Regions from separate parts of the Pseudoalteromonas sp. SA25 genome, predicted to be linked through region 3. Evidence: predicted binding sites of a transcription regulator. Region 3 holds the regulator's gene; each other region holds the start of a gene.

Region 1 (7,780 bases), on a different contig from region 3:
GGCGCTACTAAGTCAAAATCCCACGGGATTGCACCAAGTAACATAAACGGATTTTTTTTAAAAATAGGTAGGGATACTAAACGATTTAACTCGTTTTCAAGCTCTTCAGGTTTATAGGCATCGACTAAATCGGCGCGTGCACGACCTTCTTCATCAAGTGGCGCATTTACTTTATTAAAAATACAGCCCAGTACGCGAGGGTGATTGATACCACCATAGTTACCTGCTGCAATTTCAAGGCGGTCTTCTATTTGAGTAATGGTGTAATTACCAGGGGTAAGTACAAATACAATTTCGGCGCCGAGTGTTTGCGCAATTTCGCGGTTTACACGCCCAGCATAAGGTTGACGACGAGTAGGTACCATACCTTCAATAATAGCGACTTCGTCATCGTTTATTTTACTTTCAAAGCGTTCAACAATTTCCTCTAGGAGGTCATCACCTTTACCGTCGCCAATCATTTGCTCAGCATAATCAAGTGCAAAAGGCATTGGGGGATTAATAGGTGAGCCTTGAGTGACTATTTGTGTTGATTTTTCAGGGCCTGTTTCACCAGAACGTGGCTGAGCTATTGGTTTAAAAAAGTTAACTTTAACTGTTTTTTGTTCAAGTGCACGCACTAAACCAACTGATACCGACGTCAAACCCACACCGGTAGAAACAGGAATTAACATAATACGACGTGCCATATTAAAGCTCCTTTACAATATTTGCAGCATCAAGGGCAATAACCCATTCTTCATTGGTTGGCATTACAACTGCTTTGACGTGTGAATTTTTACAGCTAATAACGCCTTCTTGACCAAAGCGCGCATTGAGGTTGGCTTGCGGATTACAATTAATGCCTAAAAAGGCAAGTTGTGTAATTACTTTTTCACGAATAATATCTGAGTTTTCACCAATACCACCAGTAAATATAACAGCATCAAGGCGCTGTAATGGCACCATATACGCCGCGATTTGTTTTGAAAGTCGGTAGCAAAACATTTCAATTGCGAGTATCGCTTTTTTATTACCGACCATAGCGGCTTCTTCAATGGTACGGCAATCGTTAGAAAGCTCGCTAATACCTAACAAGCCACTTTTTTGATTTAGTAGGTTATCTATTTGCTGGGCTGTGTAATCAAGTTGAGTGGTTAAAAAGTTAAATAAACCAGGGTCAATATCGCCGCTACGTGTGCCCATTATCAGCCCCTCTAGAGGCGTTAGTCCCATGCTGGTATCAACACTCTTACCATTTTTAATAGCGCATACAGAACAACCGTTACCTAAGTGGGCACTAATAAAATTGCTTTGCTCGATAGGTTGCCCAAGTAACTTTGCTGTTTGCCCTGCAACATAAAAATGACTTGTGCCATGAAAACCATAACGCCTAACACCAAACTCGGTGTACAACTTATATGGAAGAGCGTAAAGAAAGGCAACTTCATTCATAGTTTGGTGAAATGCAGTATCAAACACCGCGACTTGTGGCAAACCTTCAAACGATGCCTGCGCCGACGATATACCTAGTAAATTAGCGTGCCCATGAAGCGGCGCAAGCGTTGCCGACTGTGTAATGCCTGCAATTACTTTTTCGTCAATCAATACCGATTGCGTAAAGTGCTCGCCGCCATGTACAACACGATGGCCCACTGCGATAAGTTGCTCGTCTAAGTTGTGATCTTTTATTAAGCTTACAAGCGTATTTATAGCCTCAGCATGAGCTTGATTAGCCGCTAAGTCGATAACTGTTTTAGTACCATTAAATTTGTATTTAATAGAGGGTGCTTTAGCGCCTAAGCGTTCAGCAAGGCCTGAAATGATTTCGTGACCATCGTTCGCATCAATAATGGCAAACTTTAAGCTAGAGCTACCACAATTTAAAACTAAAACGTGTTGTGATTCAGGAGAGGTTGTTGGCATAGATTCAATTTCCATAAACAAATTTAGTAAGTAAACGTTAATTCGTAATCGTTACACTTACGGTATTAAGTAAAGCTAAAACAATTGAATGTTCAATTGCAAAGTAGTTAACGCAATGTTAAATACTTTACCTTAATTAAGATGTTTAAGTTAGGATTGTTCGCCATTAAAAGGTAAATTTAAGCTGTTTTACTGAGAAAGTGTAACTCTTTCATTTTGTGTTACACTTTGCGTATAGCTCGTTTTTCCATTGTATTTAAAAGCAGTATCTGTGAGGAGTCATGATGCAAAAAAGTGTGATGTCACAACTACAAACAGGCCGTTTGTATGGTAAAAAATGGCCAATGCGCAAAGAGCTTGCGCCTTTGTTTTTAGAGTTTAGGGTAATTAGAGCGACTGAGCTTGCCATTACAGTAATGCCAATCTTAGCCATGCTAACATTGTTTTTTCAGCTAAATTACTTGGGTTCTGATTTTTTACCGCAAGCCATTGCAAGTGCATTATTTTTTATATCGCTACCATTACAAGGTTTATTTTGGTTGGGTAAGCGAGCGCAAACGCCTTTAGAGCCTGCGATGCAAAAATGGTATAACGAGCTGTACACTAAAATGGCAGCTAATGGATATCAAACGCAGTTAAGTGAAAACAAGCCCCGTTATATGGAGCTTGCCAATTTACTTAAAGATATGTTTGATAAAATGGACAGGGCGTTTACTAAAGAGCAGTTTTAGAGAGTTACATCATTATCTATTTTGGTAAACTGAGTAATATAAAACGATAAGGTGACAGTGTGTTCACCTTTTTCTTCGAGTGCTGTCCAGTGCTCGGGTCTAAATTTCCATGCAAATGGCGTCATCATTATTAAGTTTTTAATATCAGTAAAGCTAAGCGCTACATGCTCTGTTAAAAGGATCTGCTCTGATTTTTGAAATCCTTTTGGAGTGGCTATTTCAGTATGTTCGTTTACTTCTGAATATATATACGATTTTAGCTCTTTTAAATGACAAGGTCCTGGGCTTGCAACCACTAATGTTGCGTTTTGATTTGCTAGGCGTTCAAGCTCTTGCTCAAATAAAGGTGCAAATACGCTAACAAGTACATCAGCAAATTGGCTTTTAAAGGGGGCTTGGCTGATTGATGCCACACTAAAATGGCAATTAGGGTAGCGCTTTGCTGCATATTTAACCGCTGATTTTGAAATATCGACACCGTATACAACAGCATTTGTTTTATTCGCGATTGCTTGGGTATAAAACCCTTCACCGCATCCTAAATCAATAATAGTATTCGCATTTATATTACTGATTATATCACTAAGGCTTTGCTGTAAAAAACGATAATACCCACGCTCTAAAAATGCACGTCTGGCTTGTACCATTTCAAGTGAATCACCCGGTTGTTTTGAATTTTTCTGTTGCACAGGCAATAAATTAACATAGCCTTCTTTAGCAAAATCAAAGCTGTGGTTGTTAGCACAACGAAGTGTTGAATCAGTTTTCAAAAGTGCTAGGTTACACAGCGGGCATTGATATTCAAGACTCATGAGCCTAGGTAGTCCTTATCGTAAAAAGTTTTTACCCAATGCGGGCGATAGGTGATCATAATTGTTATAGCCATGCCGTTGAGCATTGCTTCAGGAAACCAAATTATGGCACTTAAATAAACGTAGTTATCTGCAAGTTCTTGCCAATTGTATTGCCCTATAGCTAAGTAAAATAAAGCACCTAGGCCTATTTTTATACAGGCTATAAATCCTGCGGTTATAAACGCACAAACAAATATATAAACAAAAAAATGACGAGGTAAATATTGGTAACTAATTATAAAGCCAAGATAGCTCAATAAAATAGGAATAAACGCACCAATAAGCAGTTGTACTGGTAACAGCTCAAGTTCAATTTGACCAAAGGCAGCGAGTAGGGCTGTGGCAAGTAGGCTACTTAAAATAGTCAATCGCCAGCCTAAAATTAATGTAGCAGCCGTAACACCTAGGATGTGTAAATCAAGGCCAGTTAAAATGCCAGCCTTTATTCGCCAAAGCACTGCAAACACTAATGCACACGCAAGTACGCCAGTTTGACGGACTGGCGTATTAAGCAATGTTTTATATGTTTTTTTATCAAAGCTCAATAGAGCAATAATAATTACAAGAGCCCAAAGTAGCCCCTGCATTGTTAGGCTGAGCATAATAATTACTTAAATGTTGACCATATAGGGGCATGATCTGACGGTTTTTCAATACCGCGAAGTTCGTAATCAATACCTGTATCTATGCAGCGTGCTGCAAGCTCATTGGTTGCAAGCACTACATCTATACGAAGTCCTCGATTATCTACAAACCCTTTAGAGCGATAGTCAAACCACGAGTATTGATCGTCTGTTTCGGGGTTTTGCTCTCTAAAGGTGTCTTTAAAACCCCAATTAAGTAATGTTGCAAGCCATTCACGCTCTACCGGTTGGAAAGAACATTTACCCGTTTTTAACCAACGTTTAGCATTTACGTCGCCAATACCAATATCTAAATCGGTAGGTGATATGTTGATATCACCCATAACGATGACGTCTTGATCGGGTGTGTGATTGGTTTCAAGGTGTGTCATTAAATCTTTATAAAATTGACGTTTATAAGGGAATTTAGTTTCGTGATTAATATTATCACCTTGTGGGAAATAGCCATTCATGACAGTAAGGTCGCGACCGTTTTCTTGTTCAACAGTGACGCTTATCATGCGTTTTTGCGATTCATCTGTATCGGTGGCAAAACCTTTTAAGACCGATTTAGGTTCTTTTTTGCATAACATAGCTACGCCATAATGCGCTTTTTGACCATGAAAGTAGACGTGATATCCCATTTTTTGTACATCTTCTAATGGGAATGCTTCGTCGTGAACTTTAATCTCTTGCAAGCCAATAACGTCTGGTTGATGTTTGTCGATAATTGCTTGTAATTGGTGAAGACGAGCACGCAGACCATTGATATTGAAAGAAATCACTTTCATAAAATTTACCTTAAAATTGGTTCTATTTAATAGATTAAATTGTATCAGTAAATACGCGTACATAACATGACTGAATTGAGATAATAGCTGCGCAAATGTTGATCAAATGATGGGTAAAGTTTAAACATTGTGAATACAATATTAATTATTTAAATAAATAAAAAATTCAATTGAACTTAACTTTATTGAATATATAATGCGCGAAACTCACTTGTTTAGCTCGTTCAAATAGGATCTCTCATGAAAACTCAACTACTTTTAGCCACTGCTTTACTAGCATCTGCAACTGCGTCAGCTCAAAGCAATACCTACTTTAGCCAAGATAACAAAATTGAGTCTAAGTTATGTGTACTAAGTGCAAACGAAGGCTTTAGCGTTGCTCGTAAAGAAGCTGCCCAGCACGGTGTTTACCTATCTCGTTTTTCTAAAAGCATTTTATGTAATGGTGAAGATATTCGTGATATTGCTAAAAAAACGACATTAAGCAACGCATCAGTTGAGAAAGTAGAAGTATTTGCAAAAGACGCTCAACAAGAAACTCAATTATGTATGACGGCTTTAAAACAAGGTTTAGCACCTGTTCGTCAAAAAATTGGTAACCTAAACTCATTAAAATGTAATGGTCAAAACGTTACTGAGTTTGTTAAACGCTACCAAAACGCAGCAATCTAATTATTAGCTTAACTATAATAAGTAAATTTGAAATGCCTGGTTTTTACCGGGTATTTTTTTGCAAAAATTACAAGGTTGTTTGCAAAGCTTGCAAGCTTAACTCATTGAAACTGTTTAATAAATATACCGATCGAGATTAAGTTATTGATTATTAAAAGTTAACTATTATTGGCATTGGATTTGTATTAGTTAAAGTGACATTTAATTAATTACGAAGGATACGTCTTATGAAAAAGTTAACATTAGCAGCCACTATTTTAGCATCATTAAGCCTAGCGGCTTGTTCATCTAATCAAGGTCTTGAAAGAATAGACAGTGACTTTGCAAGTTTAGATAATGATAGCGATGGCTACATCTCAAAAGTTGAAGCTGATGACGATAGCATTTGGGGCCATTTTTCAAATATTGATACCAATATGGATAACGAAATTAGCCGCAAAGAATTTAACACTTATATGAAGCTTAATAATGGCAAAGTAGCCACTGATTCTGAAGTAAGTGAGTCGGCATTTAAAGCTGAAATTGCTAAATTCGATAAAATTGAAAGCAGTTTTTCAAGCTTAGATAACGACAGCAATGGCTATATCTCGGTAGTTGAAGGTAACGATGATGATATTTCAAATCATTTTGGTTACATGGATAAAAACCAAGATAAGCGCATCAGTAAAAGCGAGTTTATGGGTTACATTAAAAAACATGGTAACGCAGTAGCTGAAGATGATGCATTAGAAGCTTTTAAAAGTAACTAATAGTTACCATTTTAATAAGTAAGATTAAAGCCAGTGCTAGTCACTGGCTTTTTTGTGTTTTAAATTTAGTTATTTGATAGATATATTTTCCTAGTTTGGTGTTGTTCTGTCATAATAGATGGCTGTGTATTTTTATTTGTTAAGAGTGTGTATGGCGGGTCGGCGAATTAGTGATGAACAACTAGTTGAGATCATTGAAGCAGCTATTTTTGTTGCAGATAAGCCTGTTAGTAAACGCCACCTTAAAGACATCGTATTAATAGATTTAGCTATTTCTATGGCACGAATAAATGACGCAATAGATACAATACAAGAGCATTTTCAAACTCGTGGTATTCGCTTAGTTGAAGTTGGTAGTGGGTATCGGTTTCAGGCATGCAGTAGTTTAAGCCCTTGGTTAAATAACTTGTGGCAAGAACGCGCACCAAAATACTCGCGTGCTTTACTGGAAACATTATCACTTATTGCGTACAGGCAGCCCATTACACGCGGCGAAATTGAGCAAGTAAGAGGTGTTACTACGGGTTCGAATATTATTAAAACTTTACTCGAAAGAGAGTGGGTTAAAGTGGTAGGGCATAAAGAGGTTCCGGGAAAGCCGGCTTTATATGCAACTACTAAGCAATTTTTAGATTATTTTTCGTTAACTGGACTTGAAAATTTACCTGCGTTGCCAACAGAGCAGCAAAGTAAAATTAACCAGTTATTGAGCGATCCTTCTGTGAGAGAACCATCCGAATGAGTATTATACAAGGTGAAAAGTTACAAAAAGTCTTAGCCCGTGCAGGCGTAGGCTCACGCCGTGAAATGGAAAAATACATTGACGCAAACCGCGTTAGTGTAAACGGTAAAGTGGCAAAGTTAGGTGACCGTGTTGAAGAAACCGATTTGATTCGTGTTGACGGACACAGTGTGAAAATCGAAGAAAAAGCAGACCGAATCTGTCGTGTGATTATGTATAACAAACCAGAAGGTGAGTTAAGCACACGTAAAGATCCTGAAGGGCGTCGTACTGTATTTGACCGACTTCCTCGTATTGATGGCGATCGCTGGATTGCGGTTGGTCGACTAGACGTTAATACATCGGGTTTAATGCTTTTTACAAACGATGGTGAACTGGCAAACCGTTTAATGCACCCAAGCTATGAAGTAGAGCGTGAATACTCTGCACGTGTATTTGGTGAAGTAACCAACGAGACGGTTAAAAACTTACTACGTGGTGTTGAACTTGAAGATGGTCCAGCCAAATTCACGACTGTAACCCCTATGGGTGGCGAAGGCGTTAACCGTTGGTTTAACGTAACGTTAAATGAAGGGCGTAACCGTGAAGTTCGTCGTTTATGGCAGTCTCAAGATGCGGAAGTATCTCGTCTTATTCGTATTCGTTACGGTAAATTAGAGCTTGATAAGCGCGTGCCACAAGGTGGTTGGATGGAGTATGATTTAGAAACAGTA
Region 2 (7,780 bases), on a different contig from region 3:
AATTAGTGACGGTACTGATGCTTTAAGACCTGCGACACTTCGCGGTTTGGGCCCCGATCAAACATTGGTGTTAATTAACGGCAAACGTCGTCACCAAGCAAGTATTATTCATATTAATGGCTCTGTTGGGCGTGGTACCGCAGGTACTGACATGAATGCAATTCCAGCCTCTGCAATTAAACGCATTGAAGTATTACGTGATGGCGCTGCTGCTCAGTATGGTTCTGATGCAATTGCAGGTGTTATTAATATTGTGCTTAAAGATGGTAGCGAAGGTGGCAAAGCGGCTATTAACTACGGTCAATATTCTGAAGGCGATGGCGAAACCATTAACCTTGATTTTAATAAAGGCTTTGCGCTAGGTGATGACGGTTATTTAAATACAACTATCAATTACCGTGACCGTGCACCTACTAACCGTGCAGGTTTACATGGCTCTTGTCAGTTTTATGGTTGTACAGAACTAAGTGACGGCACTTTACTTGCTGGCGATCCGCGTGAGCTGACAGCCGATCGTGATACATTCAGAATTGGTGATGCTGATTCTCAGCAGTTTGGTTTAACAATTAATACCGGTTACGAGTTAGGTGATGGCGAGCTTTACGGCTTTATTACTTACTCAACACGTGAAAATGAGTCGGCTGCATTTTTCCGTCATAATGCAAATGCAGGTGGTAACCCAGTACTACAAGATAATGATGCGACGATTCCGCTAGGTTTCTTACCAAAAATTAATACAACTATCGACGATATCTCGTACAACTTTGGTTATAAAACTGAGTTTGATAACGATGCAAGCCTTGATTTATCATACACTTATGGTGAAAACAGCATTGATTACACGACAAGTGACACTATCAATGCCTCATACGCTAACTTTTTACGTTATGACCAAGGTTTAAGTGCTGCTGATATTCGTACAACTATCCCACGTGAAGCGTACGCTTACGGCATGGAATTATCACTGCAAACAATCAATATTGATTTTACGCAAAACTTTGATGATTATTCTTTAGCAATGGGTGCTGAAATCCGTACTGACGAATATCGCATTTTAGAAGGCAATGAGTACGCATACCGCGATTACGATACAACCAACGGGGTAAGTATTTACAACGGCTTAAGTGGTGGTGTTGGTTCTGAAGATGCATCAGGTGGTTCACAAGGTTTTGGTGGTTCAGCTCCTGCGTCATCAGTTGATGAATCGCGTGATGTAATTTCATTTTACATAGATGCAGAAGCTTATGTGATTGAAGATGTAATTTTATCGGGTGCACTTCGCTACGATAACTACAAAGGCTTTGGTGATACAGTAAACTTTAAGCTTGCTGGTAACTGGTCTGTAACCGACGATATTTCACTACGTGGTGCATTAAGCTCAGGTTTTAGAGCGCCTTCAATGCAGCAGCTTTACTTTAATAACGTAAGTACGCAATTTGTTGTTGGTACTAATGGTAATTTAGTTGCAGAAGAGGTTGGTACATTTAGAAATGATTCAACACTTGCGCAAAGCTTAGGTATTCCAAAGCTTAAAGAAGAAAAATCACAAAACCGTAGTTTAGGTATTGTATATAACGTTACAGATAATATTAATGTAACCGTTGATTACTACTCAATTGATATTGACGACCGTATTGTAATTAGTGACCGCTTAGGTAAAGGTTTATCTACAAGCCTTGATGCTGCACTAAATAGTGCGGGTGCTGGCGTAGGTCAGTTCTTCTTAAATGGTGCTGATACAGAAACTCGTGGTGTTGATTTTGTAGCAACGTGGAACACTGAAGGTTTAGGCGGCACGCTTGATTTTACACTTGCAGCTAACTTTACTAAAACAGATGTTGTATCGTTATTTTCGCCTGCTGGCTCAAGCCTTGAGACAGTAAACGTAGAAGATATATTTTCAGCTGAAGACATCTCTATTATTGAAGAGTGGCAACCAGAGGATCGTATTAACTTAAGTGCACTTTATCAACGTGATGATTGGACAGTTAACCTGTCACTTAATCGCTTTGGTGAGTACACAGTAGAAGACGGTGGTCGTCAAACGTATGGCGCAGAAATTTTAACTGACGTTAAAGTTAACTACTTCGTTACTGAAGATTTATCGGTAAATATTGGTGCAAATAACTTGTTTGATGTTTACCCAGATAAAAACGAAATAGGTAACTCTCGCTCAGGTACTATTGTGGATGCTAGTGGCAACACAGTAATAAGTAGCTCAGGTGTGTTTGACTACTCACGTCGTTCTGCTCCATTTGGATTTAACGGTGCCTACTACTACATAGGCGCAGAATACCGTTTTTAATTAATAACCTCCCTTTCGTTATTTAACTCAAAGGGCCGTAAGGCCCTTTTTTTGGTTTTATATTGGGCTGTTTTATTTAGAAATCAAACTTATTGAATAATCATCGTATTGCTTAATATTATTCATTACACTCATTAAAGTATTATGAGTACTGTTTTCGTCTGCGGTTATAAGTACCGAACTTATTTCATATTTAGCCGCGAATATCGCTAAATTAGTCGCAACTTGCTCTAAATCAATTAACCTCCCTGAAAAATATACTGCGTTACTTTCATCAATTCTAAATAAAGCATTTTTAACAGGCTTATCTATTTGAGGGCTGTCGAGTGGTCGGTTTAATTCAATAGCCACAGGTTTTACAAAAGATGTAGTTACAATAAAGAAAATTAGTAATATGAACACTATGTCTAACATCGAGGTCATATCTACATCAGCATTATTTTGCAGTTTAGTTAGTTTACTTTTCATATTGGACCTTATTTTTAATTAAATGCTGCGGCGCCACAGCAAGGTTTTAGGTACCTACTAACAAAATTAGCACAGCAAAAATAAAGCGTGGTTAAATAAATATTCTAATAACATTAAATATTTGTATTCATTATGTATTTAAAATGTGGCGAAATAAGGTGGTGTTTATACCAATTTGCTTATATATGGGGTCTATATGGCATCGTTATAGTGTGATTTAATTCGTTAAATTGCTTAAAGATTTATGCAGATTGGTATTAGAGGCAATAAAAAACCCAGCGCTAGGCTGGGTTGTATTTATGCGTTATGTAAGCTTACTGCTTTTGCATACGGCTCATTTCTGCATGGCAGCTTTGCATTGTTAATAATGTTTTAGCCAGTGCAGCTTCGCAATCAGCCGGTTGTGGTTTATCCATAGCGGCTTTAATTTCTACAAGCGTTTTATCTTCTACTTCTTCAAGCTCTTTTACATACGTGCTGTCGTTATGTGAGGTGAATGTAGTAAGTAAGGCTGTGTATGCACGTCGTGCTTCAACTGCGAAAGATGAACCATCTTCGCGTTCGCCTTTTTCATTAATTGCATATGGCTGCAAGCGCTCAACACTCACTTTTCGGGCATCTATCATACGCTGAAAAAGTGCGCCAATAGCAGGGTCTTCAACTTTTTCCTGTGCTTTTTGATAAAAGTCGATGCCGCTGTTCATAACTTGAATGATGTCAGTAATATGATTTACTTCTGATCCTTGATGGGTGTTCATAATGACCTCTTTTATTAAATGAATGTATAGTTCAATTTAATAAAGCAATGTATGTTCCACGTTTTTATTTTATGTAATTATTTGATTTTATTGATTTAATTTAATTGCAGAAAGGGGCTAAGTTAATGAGGGAAGTATTAACCTAGCAATTTTTACATTATATTGTGTAATAAAGTTATTTTAGCTCTTCAGCTACTTCGGCTACTTTTTGGCGTAACCAGATATGGCTCGCATCGCGATGCAACAGTGGGCTCCAAATCATATCAAGCTCAAAAGGAGGAATTGGAAACGGTGGCTCTAAAATTTTAAGCCCCGGATCATCTAAGTATATATTTGCAGCTTTTGAAGGAAGGGTCGCAATCAAATTTTTCTCTTTAGCTAAATGAATCGCTACATGGTAGTTACGCGTAAAAGTGGCAATGTTACGATGTTTACCAAAGTGGGCAAGTGCTTCGTCAACCCAACCAAGTTTTTGCACATCTTTAGGGTCCATGCCCACACCTACACCAAAACCTGTTTTACTCACCCATATATGGCGCGCTTTTAAGTAGCTGTCGAGGCTAAAGTTTTCAATAATAGGGTTGTCGGCCTTAACTAAGCAGCAAAAACTGTCTTTCCAAATACGTTTATGATGAAAAGACTGAGGTAAGTTTTCAAAACGGTTGATTGCCATATCTACTTTACCGTTTTCTACGTCATGAAAGGTTACATCACTTGGTGTGAGTATATCTAAAGTAGTATCGGGGGCTTCTTCGTGTAGTTTACTTAAGAGCTTTGGCGCTAACGTACTTGCAGCGTAATCACTGGCCATTATTCTAAATACACGTTTACTCTGGCTTGCCTCAAATTCTCTATTAGGTGCTAGGGTTTCTTCAAGCGTCATTAATATGCCACGAATAACGGGTTGTAACTCTAAAGCGCGCTCTGTCGGGACCATACCATCGCTGGTACGAACTAAAATAGGGTCGTTAAATAAGTTACGAAGACGTTTAAGGCCATTACTCATTGCGGGCTGCGTAATACTCAATTGATTAGCAGCGCGTGTTACGTTGCATTCTCGAAGCAATGTATCGAGATAAACGAGTAAATTTAAATCTATTTTACTTATATTCATTGTGTGTCCTTTGCGTCTACCAGTGATGGATAAATCGCTGTGCTGTCGGGTATGGGTAAATATGACTTACCTGCCCATTTTTTATATTTTGTTGCGCCTGCTTCCAAAAGCTAACATCTATAAGCTCTGGATGAGTGCTGAGGAAAAACTTTTTATACATAGGATTAGGCATTACAAATGTACATAACTGCTCTGGGAATACATCTTGTGGTGCAACAGAGTAACTTTGTTCATCCATTAAATAATCGTCGTAGCTCTTTGCTTTCGGTAATGCTCTAAAGTTCATATCTGTTAGGTATTGAACTTCATCGTAATCGTAAAAAATAATACGTTTGTGCTTACTTACACCAAAGTTTTTTAAGAGCATATCGCCAGGAAATATATTAACGGCAATCATTTCTTTTAGAGCTTGCCCGTATTCTTCAATCGCGTCTGCGGCACTTTCTTCATCAGCATTTTCTAAAAATAAATTGAGTGGTGTCATGCGCCGTTCAATATATAAATGCTTGATGATCAACCATTCGCCTTCAATTACCATTGATGAGCCAATTGTTTTATGTAATTGCGCAAGTAAATTACTATCAAAACGCGCCAAAGGAAATACGACGTTAGAATACTCTATGGTATCGGCCATTCTGCCAACGCGATCATGGTTTTTTACTAGTTGATAACGCTTTAATACGGTATCACGGCCGAAGGGCTTACTTTCACCAAATTTGTCTTTTATTACTTTAAAAACATAACCAAATGAGGGAAGGGTAAATACCATCATCACCATACCGGGAGTACCCGGTGCAATTGTAAACTCATCACTTGAGTGAGATAAGTGATTTAAAAACTCTCGATAAAACTCAGTTTTACCCTGCTTATGAAAACCCACTGCGTTATAGAGCTCAGCAAGTGTTTTGTTTGGCATAAGCTGATTCAAAAACCGGACAAGTGCTGAAGGTGCATGAGTCTCTACCATAAAGTAGGCGCGGGCAAAGCCAAAAATGACACGCATTTGAGATGATTTAGTTAAAAGTGCATCTAAATATAATCCGTTATCTTCATCGTGCAATACGGCGATTATAAAAGGCTGAACACCACTTTTTGAAACAACACGACCAACAATATAAGCTGCTTTATTACGATAAAAAGGTGTGTGCAAAATATCAAAGCGCATTTGCCAAGGTTGGTGATGTGTATCGGGTGCTTGTTTATAAAAAGCTTTAACAAGAAGGCGAATATCACGCTCTAAATTTACAAATGGGGCTTTAAAATCAAAATGATTAATAATGCGTTTTATTGTTGGCTTTAGGCCATCAACTACTGGAAAGTATGTCCTATATTCGGCCTCAACAGGTACTGAAGGAGCATCTTTCAAAGTTGCTTCTACAAATATAAAGTCATTATGAAAATAGCGCCTATGGTACAGCCGGCAAAATACAGAATTATAAAAGGTTTCGGCGAGTTCTGCTTGAGGGTGGAAACATAAAAAGTGCTGATATATCTTTTTAACTTCGAGCCATAGGCTTTCATCTAATTGCTCTGTTGGGGTTTCTTTTTTTAGCGCTTGTGTGGTTTCGTTAACACGATCATCATAATAGCTGATACGCAAACGGCTGATATCATTAATTGCTTGCCAATCTTTTTTTGCAAAGGCGAGAGGGGCTTTGGCCGTTGTTTTTTGAAATAGCTGATAGTGCCTTTTAAAACCCGTTAAAATTAATTCAGCAATATGGCGAGGCTGCATTTGCACTCCTTAATAGTCCCTAGAGCTTATACTCTATTGTGTTAAGGGTATGTTATTTTAAGTTTAAAACCAAGATAAATATTACTTGCTAATTAAGAGTGATTTATTGGTATTGAGCTATCTTTTTTTCGAGAATTTTAATTTGTTTAGTAATAACCAATACATCTTTTTTGTACTCTTTATTAATTATTTTTAATTTTTTAGTAATATCTTTGGTAATACGCTTTTTATCTTCAATGGCTAGAATATGATTTAACCGCTCTTGTTGTTTGTATTCAGCACGCTGCTTATTACGATCAAGTATTGTTAGCTTATGGTTATTACTGCGAAGCTCTGCCTGTAAGCCAGATAGAAGCCTTTCACGCTCAAGTTCGTTTAGTTGTTTAGTGTAGTCAACCTTAGGACCAGAATACTGATTACCCGTCGTGTTAACTTTATAAGTCGTTGCTTCGTCGTCACACGGCAGTTGAGAAAAGATTGTGCCTTTTTCTGTTACACATTTGTAGTAAGTGGTATCGCTAAAGCTAAAAAAACTGATAAGTAAAAAGCTAGAATGGAGAATATAACAAGAAGTTTTAAACATACATGTCATCCTTGGTTTTTATATCTAACAACAATATAAAACTATAACCTAGCTTGGTGGTATATCAAGCTAGGTTAGGATAACTGTTATTGGGTAAAGGTTTTGAGCTTTTTAATACTCTGTACTAAAAATGGTATATCTAAACCTTGTTCAATAGAAAAACCTTCAGCAGCGGAAATGTTTTTAAAGTTACCATCTGAATCTATTAAGGTAATCCTATCTTTTTTATAGGCTATAACGACACCCTGAGAGTAGTTCACGCCCATATCATCTTTTTTCTTGTATAAATTAACGCCCAGCATTGTTTGCTTAGCAATGGCTTTACAATTTAAATATTGGCCAACACTTGTTGCAATTAAATCGCTAGGTTGAATAAGTCCATCTACTTTAGAAATACGTTTGTCGGAGCTATATAAAGTTGATGTTGTTACTACTTCTTGCTTGTTATTGGCAAGACTAAAAGCAAAAACCTGTGTTTTATCATCTCGTACAACGGCGTTATCGCTACTTTTAATAACTCTAATTGCGCTAGAACTATGTGCTTGATCATTTATAAAACTAAGTTCTTCCACGCCGGTTACTTCAATGCTGCGGCGCTGACTTTGCCATGCGGGAAGAGTTTGATCTCTTAAAATTGCTGCTTTATAAAAAGCTGGCAAACCATACACTAAGCTAAATAGCATATCGTCGTGATTAGTTGGCTGTAAAAACTGCTCTGTTTTGTGTAAGTTTTTATTATCGGCAACAAATTTAGCGAGTTGTTGCTGGGTTTCAAATACAAAAATATCTACATTGGCTTGTGTGTAGTCTTCACACT
Region 3 (7,780 bases):
AAAGCAATCAGATGGCACAACTATGAGCGCCAGTGCTGACGAAGTACGTTATGATGTATCTAAGCGTTTTTTAACGCTTGTTGGTAATGCACAAGTATCGCAAGCGGGACAAAAAATAAATGCTAAAAGCATTACCTACGATATAGAGCAGCAGCTAATCAGTGCCGAAAAAGATGAAAACTCAACTGACCGCGTTCACACAATTTTAGTGCCAATCGAGACTAAAAAAAGTAAAAAAAGCGACAAAGGTTAACCATGAGCACATTAAAAGCAGAGCTATTAGCAAAGAGCTATAAAGGCCGTGAAGTTGTAAAAAACGTCGGCCTTGAAGTCAAAGCTGGCAGTATTGTTGGCTTACTTGGCCCTAACGGCGCAGGTAAAACCACCACGTTTTATATGATAGTAGGACTTGTACCTAGCGACAAAGGTAAAATATCGATAGACGATAACGATATTACTCTTTTACCTATGCATAGTCGTGCTAGATTAGGCATTGGCTACTTACCGCAAGAGTCTTCAATATTCAGAAAGCTGACTGTTTATCAAAACTTAATGGCCATTTTAGAAACGCGCAAAGAGTTAAATAAACAAGCTAGAGAAGACACTCTCGATAAATTATTAGATGAATTTAGCATACAACACATTCGCGATAGCCAAGGTATGGCATTGTCAGGTGGCGAACGTCGTCGTGTTGAAATAGCACGTGCGCTGGCAGCAGATCCTAAATTTATATTACTGGATGAACCATTTGCAGGTGTTGACCCTATTTCGGTATTAGACATAAAGAAAATAATAGAACATCTTAAAAATCGTGGGATTGGTGTATTAATTACCGATCATAACGTAAGAGAAACCCTTGATGTTTGTGAAAAAGCCTACATTGTTTCTCATGGGGAGCTGATTGCATCAGGTACTCCAGAACACGTATTAAATGATAAAACAGTACGCGATGTTTACTTAGGCGAGCAATTTAGGCTGTAACATTTACGCCATGTCTTTAAGCATCTGCTAGTATTAATTATAACAACATAAAAGGATTGTTAGAGATACATGAGGCAATCACTACAGCTGCGCATGGGCCAGCAACTTACAATGACTCCACAGCTGCAACAAGCTATTCGTTTGTTGCAACTCAGTACATTGGATCTCCAGCAAGAAATACAAGAAGCTCTCGACAGCAACCCGCTATTAGAGGTTGAAGAAGCAGACTATTCAGAAGACGCTGCAGGTAAAAACGAGCAAAAAGCAGATACAGATGACATAACTGTTAGCGCATCTGCCGATGATGCTCCAAGCGAATACGAACAAGATAGTGGTGAAGCACTTGCAAAAGACACGCTAAGTGACGACATGGCTATGGATGTTAGTTGGGATGAGTACATGAGTGCCGCCCCAGCAGCATCATCGGGTCCGATGCCTGAAGACGAATCAATATACCAAGGTGCCTCTACTGAAACGCTCCATGAGTATTTAATGTGGCAGTTACAACTAACGCCATTTAGCCCTACAGACGAAGCTATTGCTATTGCTATTGTAGAAGCCGTCGATGATTCAGGTATTTTAACACTAAGCTGCGAAGAGATTTTAGAAAGCTTTAATCAAGAAAACGAAGATGATAACGAAGTCGAACTTGATGAAATTGAAGCTGTATTAAAACGCATCCAGCTGTTTGATCCTGTTGGTATTGCTGCACGTAGTTTACAAGAGTGTTTGTGTATTCAGCTTAACCAGTTTGATAAAGAAACACCTTACATTAATGAAACAAAAATGATTTTAACCGAGCATATTGATTTATTAGCTGCTCGTGACTATCGTACATTAATGAAGAAAACTAAGCTCAAAGAAGAAGAGCTTAAAGAAGTAATGACATTAATACATACTCTTAGCCCTAAACCTGCAGATACTATTGTAAGAGAAGAGTCTGAGTATGTTATTCCTGATGTGTCAGTTAAAAAAATTAAAGGCCGCTGGGTTGTTGAGTTAAACCCAGATAGCATGCCTAAAATTCGTGTTAATAGCCAATACGCGGCAATGTCTCGCACTGTAAAATCCAGTGGTGACAGCCAGTTTATTCGCTCGCATTTACAAGAAGCTAAATGGTTTATTAAAAGCTTAGAAAGTAGAAACGACACGCTATTAAAAGTAACAAATTGTATTGTTAAGCAACAACAAGGCTTTTTTGAACACGGTCCTGAAGCCATGAAACCAATGGTTTTAAATGATGTTGCTGAAATGGTAGAAATGCACGAATCAACAATTTCGCGCGTAACAACCCAAAAGTATATGCACACACCCCGTGGTATATTTGAGCTTAAATATTTTTTCTCAAGCCATGTAAGCACCGAAAACGGTGGTGAATGTTCATCTACAGCAATCCGTGCGCTTATCCGAAAATTAATCGCAGCAGAAAACTCAGCAAAACCATTGAGTGATAGCAAAATAGCGGATATATTGGCTGAGCAAGGAATTAAAGTAGCGAGACGTACAATCGCAAAATACCGCGAATCTCTGGCTATTCCACCGTCAAATCAACGTAAAAGTTTGATTTAAGACGCAAAAAAAGAGGGTAATGCTTATGCAACTAAACTTAACTGGTCGTCACGTAGAATTAACCGATTCACTAAGAGACTATATTAATACCAAATTTGCGAAGCTAGAAAGACACTCTGATCATATTAATAATGTTCATGTCATTCTCGATGTAGAAAAATTAAATCAAAAAGCAGAAGCCACCATACACGTAAGCGGTGCTGAGCTATTTGCCTCTACAGAACATCAAGATATGTATGCCGCCATTGACTCGTTGATCGACAAGCTCGATCGACAAGTAATTAAACACAAAGAGAAGCTTGCTCGACACTAATATGATGAAATTAAGCTCACTTATATGCCAGGACTGCAGCAAAGCTGCGGTCCTTTTTAATAGCAAAAAAAGAATTTTAGAGTTCATTAGCGAACTTGCTCACGACAAACTTCCGTATTTACCGCAACAAGATATTCTTAATGCTTTAATGAGCAGAGAGAAACTCGGTAGTACAGGTATAGGGCGTGGCATTGCCATTCCTCATGGAAGAATGAGCGGTGCAGAAGAGCCTTTGGCTTTAGTACTCGTTAGCGAAACTCCAATAAATTTTGATGCAATCGATAATCGCCCTGTTGATATTTTCGTCGCACTCATCGTACCAGATGGCGATAACCAGCAGCACTTAAAGACTCTAGCAACCATTGCTGATAAACTAAACAACAAAGATTTTTGTAAACAGTTACGCAGTGCAAAATCAGATACTGAGCTTTACCAAGTTATTGTCAATCAATCATAGTTTTATAAAGGGTGTTAAATGGAGTTAATTATCATAAGCGGTCGCTCTGGTTCTGGAAAGTCGGTTGCTTTACGCGTTGTAGAAGATTTAGGTTATTATTGCGTAGATAATATTCCAGTTAACTTGCTTCCTTCATTAGTTCGCAGTGTGTCTGATAGCTATGATAAAATTGCTGTTAGCATTGATGTGCGTAACATCCCTAAGCAACAAGATGAATTTAACGATATTCTTGAATACTTGCCTGGCTTTGCAAAACCTACTTTATTTTATTTAGATAGCGACGATCAAACATTGATCAAACGTTTTTCTGAAACTCGTAGATTACACCCACTATCAATTGACTCGTTGCCTCTTGATTTAGCCATCAAAAAAGAAAAAGAATTACTTGATGTATTAATCACCCGCGCCGACTTTATGATAGATACAACTGATTTGAGTGTTCATCAACTTGCTGAATCTATTCGTGAAAAGATTTTAGGTAAAAAAGATAAGCAACTGATTGTCACGTTTGAATCGTTTGGTTTTAAATACGGTATACCAAAAGAAGCAGATTACGTATTTGATGCACGCTTTTTACCCAATCCACATTGGGAACCTGAATTAAAACCTTTAAATGGGTTAGATCAACCTGTTAAAGATTATTTGGCCAATCACAGCATAGTGCAAAAATTCACATGGCAAATTCAAACATTTGTACAAACATGGTTACCGCACTTAGAGCGAAATAACCGCAGTTATTTAACCATTGCTATTGGGTGTACAGGCGGACAACATCGCTCTGTATATTTAGCGCAAACTATCGGTGAAAGTTTTGCAATGACACATCCCAATGTGAAAATTCGCCATCGCGAACAAGAAAAATAATATAGCTGAATAATCACCTGTTCAGCTTAGGTAGAGTAAGTTATGCATTGTGAAGACACTTTTTTAATAAAAAACAAATTAGGATTGCACGCCAGAGCAGCCACCGTGCTTGCCCAATTGGCAGTGCAGTTTGATGCGACAATTACATTATTTCAAGATGACAAAGAAGCTGCAGGCGATAGCGTACTTGCACTAATGTTACTTGAAAGTAGCCAAGGCAAAGAAGTAAAAGTTGTATGTAAAGGCCCCGATTCTGAGCAAGCTTTACATGCTGTTGGAGAATTAATAGCACAACGTTTTAATGAACAAGAATAAACAGTTATAAAAATAATGCTCGCATTACTAATGCCCCAACTAAAACAGATATATAAAATAAATACGGTTAGTGACGCCAGTTAACTCACCTCTCCCCATAAAGTAATATAAAAATTTATAAAGGACGCCAATGCCTGAAGCTTTTGAACAAGATTACCCACTACAGCAACTAAAACAGGTGACTAAGTCACTCAATAGTGGTCAATTTGTTCAAGTTAGGCGCATGCTCGCAAAAACAGCTCCTTGTGATACCGCATTATTATTAGAATCATCACCACATAAAATTCGCCGACTCCTTTGGCAGTTGGTTGATCCTGATGTGCAAGGTGATGTTCTTGAAGAACTCTCAGAAGATGTTCGTTTAGGCATTATTGCCCAAATGGAACCTAAGCACATTGCAGCCGCAACAGAAGATATGGGCCACGATGACTTAGGTGAAGTATTACGTAGTCTACCGGACACCGTTTATAAAGACGTTGTTAGCGCGATGGACATTCAAGACCGTGAGCGTGCAACACAAGCACTTTCGTATCAAGAGCGTTCTGCTGGCGCGCTAATGAACACCGATACGGTGACCATCCGCCCTGACGTTACGCTCGATGTTGTACTTAGGTATATTAGGCTACGCGGCGAGTTGCCAGAAGGTACCGATGACTTGTACGTTGTTGATAAGCATAACTGCTTTATAGGCGCTTTATCGCTAAGTACATTATTAACTAACCCGCCAGAAAAAATTGTTCGCGATTTAATGGATGAAGATTGTGAATCCATTCCAATCTCAATGGATGAAAGTGAAGTCGCGCAATTATTTGAACGTCATAATTGGATATCGGCCCCCGTAGTTGATGATAACGATCAGCTCCTTGGTCGTGTCACTATCGATGACATCGTTGACGTAATCCGCGAAGATGCTGAGCATAGTTTATTGGGCTTAGCCGGCCTTGATGATGAAGAAGATACCTTTGCGCCAGTACTAAAAAGCTCTAAAAAACGCTCCGTTTGGTTAGGTGTCAACTTACTAACTGCACTTGCAGCTGCTTTTGTAGCTAGCTTTTTTGAAGGCACTTTAGATGTGCTCCCTATTTTAGCTGTACTAAACGGTATTGTCCCTTCTATGGGCGGTGTTGCAGGTAGCCAATCATTAACGCTTGTTATTCGTGGTATTGCAGTAGGTCATATAAATCAAACTAACCAACGCTTTTTAATGATGAAAGAGCTTGCTATTGGCGCGTTAAACGGTGTTTTGTGGTCGTTGTTAATAGCAGGTGTTATTGCCCTATGGCAATGGGACTTTATGCTTGGTGGCGTACTCGCCTTCGCTATGTTTATGAACTTAGTGGTGGCAGGTGTTGCTGGTGCGAGTATCCCTATTATTCTTAAAAGAATGAATATAGACCCAGCACTTGCAGGGAGTGTGGTGCTAACCACGGTGACAGATATTGTGGGTATATTCGCCTTTTTAGGTACTGCTACTTGGTTGCTGGTTTAAATTAGAAACCTTTGCAAATAACTAAAGTAAAAAACACTTAGGGTAAAGCTGCAACTATGACAACGGATATCAAAAATAAAAAAGACACACCTAAAAAAACGCCAAAACAAAAAGGCCTATCAATATTAAAAAGTGTGTTGATATATGGTTTCATATTTTTCGTAATTTATAACGCTGTAAATTGGTGGCGACAACCTGTTATGCCAGCAAATCCTCAATTACAATTAATAGATTATAAAGGGCAAAACATTGATTTGTCAGCAATGAGCCAAGATAAACCAACACTTGTCTATTTTTGGGGAACTTGGTGCCCTATTTGTAGTATTACCTCCCCTGCCATAAACGAACTCGCAAAGGAGAATAACTACCCTGTCGTGAGTATCGCAATAAAATCAGGCTCGGATCAAAAACTACATGAGTATCTAAATGATCATGGCTACAGTTTTACCACTGTCAACGATCAACACGGTGAGATATTTGCCGATTGGCAAGGGCAAGTCACGCCATCTTATATAATCTTAAAAGATAATAAAATGACGCAAGGGCTAACAGGCATTCAGCCGTTATGGTCACTAAAATTACGTTTGTGGTTATCATCAATGTTTTAAGAAAAAACTAACTGCAAGTATATAGGCACTAAATATGCGCTATCTCAAGAGGGGTTTCTAAAAGCTCGCTCTTTATCACCTACAATAATATAGATAATAAAGAGCAAGGTTTACTTAATTTACGTATTAAAAAGGTTTTAAAAAACCTTAGCGTAATTAAACTAATCTACTAGTTGTTATTAGATTGAATCACTAACGTGTACTTTGACGATTACCGCCTACTTTTGGTTTAGTGTTTGCCTTTTTAAATTGGCTAAAACCGGTATGTCGCGTTAGTGCAGGACGTCCGCCTTTACTGCCACCTTTACCTGCTTTTTCATCACGCCCTTCTTCAGGCACTAAACAGTTAGGCCCTTTACCAATTAAATTAGCTTTACCCATTTTACGCAGTGCTTCACGTATCATCGGCCAACCTGCTGCATCATGGTAGCGTAAAATAGCTTTATGTAATCTACGTTGACGAGCACCTTTAGGTACTGGAACAACTTCTGTATTGTTTTTTATATTACGTAAAGAGTTCATTTCTGTGTGGTAAATAGTCGTCGCATTAGCCATCGGTGATGGGTAAAAATTTTGTACCTGATCAAGCTTAAAGTCATTCGATTTAAGCCATAAAGCCATGTTTACCATGTCTTCATCTTTTGTCCCTGGGTGAGCAGATATAAAGTAAGGAATTAAATACTGCTTTTTACCGGCTTCTTTAGAATACTTATCAAATAATTCTTTAAATTTATCGTACGCCCCCATACCTGGTTTCATCATTTTTGATAATGGGCCATCCTCTGTATGCTCTGGCGCTATTTTTAAGTAGCCACCTACATGATGCGTTACTAATTCTTTAACGTAACGCGGGTCGCGTACAGCTAAGTCGTAACGAACTCCAGAAGCAATCAATACCTTTTTGATACCCTTAACTTCACGTGCTTTTTTATATAAGTCTATTGTTGGCGTATGATCTGTATCCATATGCTTACAAATTTCAGGATACACACATGATAAACGTCTACAGGTACTTTCTGCCTTTTTGCTCGTACAACGCAGTTTATACATATTTGCAGTTGGACCACCTAAATCAGAAATAACACCAGTAAAACCGGGGACTTTATCTCTAATCTGTTCAATTTCTTCAATAATTGATTCTTGCGAACGGCTTTGAATAATACGCCCTTCATGCTCCGTAATTG
Region 4 (7,780 bases), on a different contig from region 3:
TGTAGCCTAGTACGCGGTTATAACGTACATCAAATGCAAAAATAGTTTGCTGATTACTATTCCAAAGATAGGTAAGCTCGGTACGGTTTTGCGCGGTATCGGCACCATCTATAATTTCAACAAAGCTATTTTGTGCAATTTCTTCGCGTTGTAAGTGCTGAAAATACGTAATGTTTTTTATTGATGCATTGTTTGAAAGTTCACGCTTATAAATGCTGTGTAGTAAATAAGTAGTGGCTTCGTTTTGATTATCAGGGTCGGTAAGTACTGTACTACGGTCTATTTTTACTTGCCCAGTTGGTGAGATTATTGAACCTGCTGCCGGTACTGTGCTGCCATTTGCTTGCACGCCTTGGCCGGTAATATAAAGGCCATTATCTATTAGCGCTTGAGTAGGGCGGTTAATACCTGCGTTATCGGTAAATTCAACTTGATATAACTCAAAGTTAATATCCCAGCTGCTCTTGTCATCGGGTAATACGCGTAATGATGCAAATAAGCTGTCGCTCTTTGTGCCTGAAAAATCGTAGTAGCTGCCGTTATCTATGTGTTCAGCGCTTACTCTAAAACCTACTTTATCTTTTACAATGGGTGCACTGTAATCCACTAAAACACTGTACTGATCCCATCGACCTGCAGATACCGTTGCTTTGCCTTTACTTTCGTCAGTTGATGCTTTTTTAGAATGTAAGTTTACAAAACCACCGTTGCGTTGGCTTGAGCCAAATAATACCGGCGGCGCGCCTTTTACCACGTCTATCTGTTCTATAGAGTTGAACGATAACGGCACGCCAAAGCCATTATTACCGGCTTGGCGGCGTGTACCATCTTGGAAAAGCTCACCTAGTTGCCCACGAATAGTAGGTAAACTGGGTGCCCCAAAACCACTGGCTGAATAGGTATTAGGGCTTACGGCAAGTACATCTTGTAAAGTCGTAATATTGAGTTGTTCTATTAACTCGCTTGAAATTGGTGTGACTGAGCGGGCTATATCTTGTAGGGCTAAGTTGTCGCCAAAAGGGCCGTCTACAGTGGCGTTTTTAACCGAAAGACCTTGAGATTTAATAACTTGGCCTGCCACCTCAATGCGTTCTATTGCGCCATCTTTTGTTGTTTTTGATTCTTCGGCTGCAAAAGCATTAAGTGGTGTATTTAATATGGTGGCTAGGGAAAGTGCTAAATATGCGTGTTTCAAGCGTTTTCTCTCTACGGTTAAAATGTTGTTGGCGATAAAGACCGAAAGGATTAAAAATAAATTTCAGTAAAATTTCGATTCTTTTTGTTTTTTAGAACATAACAAAACGGATGCATTATAAAGGTGGTAATTAAGTACTATTGTTTTATTAGTTGATAAAATATTAATAGAGCGATTGTATTAGAGTGAATGTAAATGTTTGCTTTTAATTGGCTTTTTTAATTATAGACTACTTTTCACCTGCTAACATTTTAAAATTGTTAACTTTTACGCAGCATTTTAAAATTCCTAAAATAAGCTTCACTTTTATTACTACGAGGCTTAATTACTTTTTTATTTAAAATAATTAAATTTTTTTGAAATAAAAAATAACTTATACGGTCTAGGTTACTTCAACGTTTATTAATATTCATTTAAGGAAATTTTATGACAGGTTCAATGAGTTCTGATGTGCAAAACCGTTTGCAATGGTCACTTTTATCTTTGCGTTTAGGCGTATTTATTGTAATGGTTATGTGGACGTTCGATAAATTCGTAAACCCTGGTCATAGCGCACGTATTTTTGAACATTTTTACGGTATTAGTGGCTCATCTGACATAGTTGCTTATGTTATCGGTGCTCTACAACTTGTATTAGTATTGGCATTTTTAGCGGGTATTAAAAAGCGCATAACTTACGGAATCATTTTTGTAATGCATGGCTTATCAACGCTTTCTTCGTACAACCAGTATATAGATGGCTTTAACAATTTATTATTCTTCACTGCATGGCCAATGTGGGCTGCGTGTTTTGCACTTTACTTATTACGCGACCAAGACGTAAAATTTACTGTAAAGTAATAAAACAATAGCTATACCCTTCCTTAAGGTTGTAGCTAAAAATACATTGGGCTGAGTTATTTACTATTTCAGCCCAATGTATAGCCTTTAAGTACTTCTTTTAATAATCCAATCTCTTTGTCATCTTCTAAAAATAATCCTTTTTATATTATTTCATCTTAAATATTGCGTTAGATCAAAGTTAATATATTTGTAAGAACAATATCGACAGCTTTAGTTTATGTTAGCTATACGGTTAGTAGGTTTTAATTACCTCAAGTTATTCAACTCAAGGTTGTATAGAAGGCTCGTATGGAAAAGGTCAAAATTTCGTCAGCGCATCAGTCATCAAATCGTTCAGTAAACAAGTCTTCACATAATCAAAATTGCGATGAATGGAGCAAGCTCGATTTAGCACAATTACAAGCAAAGCTAAAAACATCATCCGACGGGTTAAGCCAAACTGATGCCACACAAAGATTGGCACAATATGGACCTAACGAACTAGTTGAAGAAAAAACAAACCTACTACTCAAATTTTTATCTTACTTTTGGGGACCAATACCGTGGATGATCGAGGCTGCTATTATTTTATCGGCGCTTGCTAAGCACTGGGCTGATTTTTTTATTATTCTTGTATTATTGCTGTCTAACGTATTGGTTGGCTTTTGGGAAGAGCATCAAGCGGGTAATGCAATTGCTGCATTAAAAGCAAAATTAGCCAACAAAGCACGCGTTCGCCGCGATACTCAATGGCAAAATTTAAATGCCAGCGAGCTTGTACCAGGTGATGTTATTAGAATGCGGATGGGCGATATAGTGCCTGCAGATGCGCGTTTGCTCGATGGTGATTCAGTAGAAGTAGATCAATCATCACTTACGGGTGAGTCGTTACCGGTTGTAAAGTCGGCGGGTGAAACTGTTTATTCGGGCTCTATTATTCGCCAAGGTGAAATAGAGGCAATAGTATACGCAACCGGCGCTAATACCTTTTTTGGTAAAACAGCACAGTTAGTGCAAGGGGAGCGAACCGCAAGTCATTTTCAGCGTGCGGTGCTTAAAATTGGTAATTATTTAATAATGCTTGCTGCGGCTTTAGTGCTGCTTATAGTTATTGTTGCTTTGTTTCGCGATGATCCAATGATCACCACATTGCAGTTTGCACTGGTATTAACCGTTGCGGCAATACCAGTCGCAATGCCAACAGTGCTATCAGTTACTATGGCTGTAGGCGCTCGTTTATTGGCTAAAAAGCAAGTGGTTGTAACGCGTTTAGCTGCAATTGAAGAGCTAGCAGGTGTTGATATTCTGTGCTCTGATAAAACAGGCACATTGACACAAAACCTATTAACGTTAGGTGACCCGTTTTATATCGAAAACTCAATAAATAAAGGCTCTGCTGAGCAAGTTATATTGTACGCGGCATTAGCATCTCGCTCAGAAAATAACGATCCGATTGACTTAGCAGTATTACAAAGTGTAAAAGCTGAGCAGCATTTAGATTCTTATCATATAGAGCATTTTCAGCCATTTGATCCTGTGAGCAAACGTACTGAAGCAATCGTTAAAAATGATGATGGCAAAACATTTAAAGTGACCAAAGGTGCACCGCAGGTTATTTTAGCTTTGTCGGCTAATATTGAGGCAGTTAAAACTCAAGTTGAGGCATCAATAGATGAATTTGCAGCACGTGGGTTTCGCTCTTTAGCGGTTGCTAAAACAGACGAGCAAGGTAAATGGCAATTTATAGGCGTATTGCCACTTTTTGATCCACCGCGTGAAGAAGCAATACAAACCATTGCCGATGCAAAAGAAATGGGTATGAGTGTTAAAATGGTCACGGGCGACCAAGTGGCCATTGCGCGCGAAACTGCAAGTAAACTGGGTTTAGGGACAAACATTCTTGATGCTAGTGGATTTGGTGCAACTGAGCATCATCAAGCCACACAGTTAGATGATTCTATCGAGAGTGCTGACGGATTCGCACAAGTATTCCCTGAGCATAAATACCATATTATTGATGTGCTTCAGCATAGAGGGCACATTGTTGGCATGACAGGAGATGGCGTAAATGATGCGCCAGCACTTAAAAAAGCTGACTGTGGCATTGCTGTATCGGGTGCTACAGATGCAGCGCGTTCAGCAGCATCAATTGTGTTAATGACCGATGGCTTATCGGTTATTATTGATGCAGTTAAAGAAAGCCGAAAAATATTTCAACGCATGAACAGTTACGCTATTTACAGGGTTGCTGAAACACTGCGCGTACTACTCTTTATGACAATGGCGATATTAATTTTTAACTTTTATCCGTTAACAGCAGTCATGATTGTAATGCTTGCTTTACTTAACGATGCCGCCATTTTGTCTATTGCATACGACAATGTGCATTATCAAAATAAGCCCGAGACATGGAATATGCGGCTCGTTTTAGGTATTGCATCTGTGCTGGGAATTGTAGGGCCAATTGCAGCCTTTGGTTTATTTTACTTAGGAGATAAAGTATTTGAACTCGACCGTCCTCATCTTCAAACATTAATGTACTTATTACTTTCTGTAGCAGGGCATTTGACTATATTTTTAGCGCGTACCCGAGGTCCATTTTGGTCTATTAAACCGTCTGCTATATTAATGGTCGCCGTATTTGGCACGCAAGTTATAGCAACACTTATTGCTGTTTATGGGGTGTTTATGACCCCACTAGGATGGGGATGGGCACTTGCTGTGTGGGCATATGCTTTGGTGTGGTTTTTTATTAACGATGGTTTAAAGCTAGTGGCGTATCGAATTTTTGATCCGACAGAAGCACCCTTACTAGAGAAGAGTTAGCACATAGGCTTAAAAAATGGTTATAAGCCAAGTGGCTTATAACCAATAGTACACAAGGGAGTGTATATAAGGTGGTTCAATTATTTGTGAGTAAAGTTACTCACAAATAAAAAGTATTAGTGCATTGCATCGTTATACTGCTTTGCCAAGCTTTGTTTTTGCCCTTCGGTTAGTGCTTTACCCGCTAATTGAAATACTTCGTGTTCTTCTTCGCTTAAATGATGATGTACTAAATGATGCAGTTTTTTAGCTGCAACTAACCATGCAGACGAGCTCATTTCGGTATCTTCAAGTTGTTCAATTAATTCATCAATTTCGTGATGTTCAGCTACGCTGTGGCGCGCTTTTTCATGAGTTAAGTCATCAAACATAAGTGGGTTGTAAAAGTAACGTTCTTCAAATCTTGCGTGTTGTTCTAGTTCTGTTTTTAGCTCGTCCATTAGCTCGTGGCGCTGCTCTGTGTCGCCGTGCGTTTGAATAAGCGCATCTACTAATTCTCGTTGTTTGTCATGGTCATGACGTAGTGCTTCAAAAATATTCATAACTAATCCTTTTACAATTTATTTGCTTATATCATTAACTAGCAAACTAAATGCCAAATATTAAGTTGATGTATTTTATTGCTTTTATTTTGATTTTTTATTTTTAGGCTGCTATCACTGTAAATTTTACAGTGATATGAATGCAATAATTTCAGGCTTTTACATAGTTCAATTATAGAAGTGAGTATAAATTCCTACAGAACCTTACAAATATTTACTGGTTGTTTATTTTATTGCAGTGATAAAGTAGCAACATTATTTAGGTACAATCTATATGTATTACTCCCACATATAATATCAATCGGTATAAATGCAGGTAGCACGTTAACTTAATAGGATAGTTTAAGGATGAACATAAAAAGCCCCATCGCCGCATTATTGCTGTGCGCTTTACTAAGTGCCTGTAGTACAGCCCCACGTTCTGACCCTAACTTATGCATTGAAGAGGCTGAAACGGTTGATCGAAATGGCGCTCAAACAAGCTCAGAAGTTTATAATCAATGCATTAGCGCACAAATTAAAAAGGATGAAAAAAATGACACTTTTTTTGATATTATTGGTACGTTCTTTTTTGAATTTTTTGTAATGGTGGTAGAAAGTAAATAGGCTAACTTACAGCTGTAATTTAAATTAAATAAGTTGCGTAAAAATAGGATTAGTTATGAAACAATTATTGATAGCAATTCCACTTTTTTTATTACTAAGCGCTTGTGCGGCGCAGCCTTACGCAGGCTCGGCAAAATGTATGGAACAAGCAGATATTGCATACGAAACCGATACACGTAAAAATGAGACATTAGATAATGAATGCAAAGCTGCAAAAGTAAATACGCCTAATAAAGAGCTTGAGAATCATGGCTTGGTTGATAGAAGCCTTTTGCAGCTAATCGTTAGCGTTTTAAATGGCGTATTTCAGTAATACAGCATTAATATGATTAAAGGTATGTATGAGGGAAGAACTAAGAGCAAAAATAATTACCGTGTGCGATAAAAAAATAGCAGCTAAAGGCGAAAATGTAGGGCTTTCTTTTTATGCATTTTTTGCCAATAAAAACGACGACCCAGAGCTACTTATGGAGGCCGCTACTTGGTGGATACACACCCATAAATTAGATCATTTTGTAAAAGCACATAAAATTAAACAGATGGTTTTAGATGGACTTTAGTCAATTAACTGAGCCAATACTTTTAGCTGTGCTTATTTAATCAACAACGACTTGGTTTCTTCCGTTTTCTTTTGCTTTATAAAGTAATTTATCTGCATGTTTAATAAGAACATCTAGTGTGCTTTTTAAAGGGCCACTTACAGAGGCCCCTGCACTAAAGGTGATTTTTGTATCACTAGGAAAGTCTTCTATATTACTGCAATGCTCGGCGAAGCTAATGGCGAGTCGGTTAAATATATCGTGAATTATTCGTTCATCAACCGTATCTAGTGCAAATAACCATTCTTCGCCGCCGTAACGACCAAACTGATGATCATTACATAGTGTTTCTTTTGCAGCTTTTGCAAAGGCAATAAGAACTAAATCTCCAACATCGTGACCAAAATGGTCGTTAACTTTTTTAAAGTAGTCTAAGTCAATAATCGCTATCGTCATTTTACCTTCACCAAGCTTTGCTTCTGCTGCGCGCATTATTCCTCTGCGATTAGGGCAATTTGTTAGATAATCTGTTAATGAAATATCGTGATATTTTTGACGTTGTCGAGCTTGCCGATAAAATAAAAATAATGAAGCAATCACTAAAATAAATGCAATAGCAGCGCTAAGTCGCCAAATTATTTTTTGTTGATATTCTTCTTTAGCTTGTAGTTCACTAATGTCTTTTGCGTACTCTAGTTGCTGTATTTTTTCTTCTTTTTCTTTTACTTCAAACTGCACCTGTAGTGTTTTTATATTATTTTCACTAGTTGCTTCGTAGTGTTTTTTTGTATAAAGGAGCTTTTGTTCAATTGCTTCAAAAGCCTCGTCAGTGTAGTTAAGGCGGCGCTTTAGCTCATAGCGTTTACCTAAAAAATCGGCTTTATAAATACTGCGGCTGAATTTATTTAACTTTAAAAACACCTCATCGTTTGCTTCATTTGCTTGATCAAGTAAATTTAGTTTTATATATATGTCAGCTAACAAAATGAGCGATGCGAGTTGCATGTCGTGAACACCTGCAGAACGAGCAAGCTCAATGTTTTCTTTAGTTAGAGTTAAAGCTTTATCGTAGTTTGCTTGTAAGTACTCAATACTGGCAATTGAGTACTGAGCAAAGGTTAAGCCTTTTTGCATATTAGCTTTTTTAAAATAGAGCAATGCTTTGTCTAGGTATATTAAGGCATCTTTAGGTTTTTCTATCTCAAGCAATATATTGCCTAAACTCCAATATGCTTTTGCAGTAAAAAGCC

The links. Region 3 encodes sigma-54, which starts transcription at its own class of promoters, with help from an activator protein. Its sites were predicted from a motif close to GTTGGCACGNNNNTNGNNT; they were not measured.
Region 1: a site for sigma-54 is predicted at 5,744-5,762, ahead of GQR45_RS05070 (EF-hand domain-containing protein). Genes of this name have one in related genera too.
Region 2: a site for sigma-54 is predicted at 3,574-3,592, ahead of GQR45_RS12665 (PA2169 family four-helix-bundle protein). Genes of this name have one in related genera too.
Region 4: a site for sigma-54 is predicted at 5,425-5,443, ahead of GQR45_RS02550 (hemerythrin domain-containing protein). Genes of this name have one in related genera too.

What each region holds. Positions count from the first base shown of each region.
Region 1 is NZ_WTKV01000004.1:215,869-223,648, reverse strand. Features, by position in the region: gene pta (phosphate acetyltransferase) at 1-689, opposite strand, end outside; gene GQR45_RS05100 (acetate kinase) at 691-1,905, opposite strand; gene yfbV (terminus macrodomain insulation protein YfbV) at 2,190-2,636, shown strand; gene GQR45_RS05090 (putative RNA methyltransferase) at 2,633-3,448, opposite strand; gene GQR45_RS05085 (energy-coupling factor ABC transporter permease) at 3,445-4,092, opposite strand; gene xthA (exodeoxyribonuclease III) at 4,098-4,904, opposite strand; gene GQR45_RS05075 (hypothetical protein) at 5,145-5,576, shown strand; gene GQR45_RS05070 (EF-hand domain-containing protein) at 5,804-6,325, shown strand; gene scpB (SMC-Scp complex subunit ScpB) at 6,477-7,067, shown strand; gene rluB (23S rRNA pseudouridine(2605) synthase RluB) at 7,064-7,780, shown strand, end outside.
Region 2 is NZ_WTKV01000014.1:51,887-59,666, reverse strand. Features, by position in the region: gene GQR45_RS12675 (TonB-dependent receptor) at 1-2,305, shown strand, start outside; gene GQR45_RS12670 (biopolymer transporter ExbD) at 2,378-2,773, opposite strand; gene GQR45_RS12665 (PA2169 family four-helix-bundle protein) at 3,088-3,531, opposite strand; gene GQR45_RS12660 (LysR family transcriptional regulator) at 3,707-4,645, opposite strand; gene aceK (bifunctional isocitrate dehydrogenase kinase/phosphatase) at 4,662-6,380, opposite strand; gene GQR45_RS12650 (hypothetical protein) at 6,484-6,963, opposite strand; gene GQR45_RS12645 (DUF3413 domain-containing protein) at 7,050-7,780, opposite strand, start outside.
Region 3 is NZ_WTKV01000001.1:59,901-67,680, forward strand. Features, by position in the region: gene lptA (lipopolysaccharide transport periplasmic protein LptA) at 1-253, shown strand, start outside; gene lptB (LPS export ABC transporter ATP-binding protein) at 256-981, shown strand; gene GQR45_RS00330 (RNA polymerase factor sigma-54) at 1,051-2,550, shown strand; gene hpf (ribosome hibernation promoting factor) at 2,576-2,863, shown strand; gene ptsN (PTS IIA-like nitrogen regulatory protein PtsN) at 2,868-3,320, shown strand; gene rapZ (RNase adapter RapZ) at 3,339-4,184, shown strand; gene GQR45_RS00350 (HPr family phosphocarrier protein) at 4,227-4,499, shown strand; gene mgtE (magnesium transporter) at 4,630-5,988, shown strand; gene GQR45_RS00360 (protein disulfide oxidoreductase) at 6,045-6,596, shown strand; gene GQR45_RS00365 (YgiQ family radical SAM protein) at 6,789-7,780, opposite strand, start outside.
Region 4 is NZ_WTKV01000002.1:242,951-250,730, reverse strand. Features, by position in the region: gene GQR45_RS02565 (TonB-dependent receptor) at 1-1,195, opposite strand, end outside; gene GQR45_RS02560 (hypothetical protein) at 1,622-2,035, shown strand; gene GQR45_RS02555 (plasma-membrane proton-efflux P-type ATPase) at 2,327-4,843, shown strand; gene GQR45_RS02550 (hemerythrin domain-containing protein) at 4,960-5,385, opposite strand; gene GQR45_RS02545 (hypothetical protein) at 5,734-5,991, shown strand; gene GQR45_RS02540 (hypothetical protein) at 6,047-6,304, shown strand; gene GQR45_RS02535 (DUF6500 family protein) at 6,333-6,551, shown strand; gene GQR45_RS02530 (GGDEF domain-containing protein) at 6,588-7,780, opposite strand, start outside.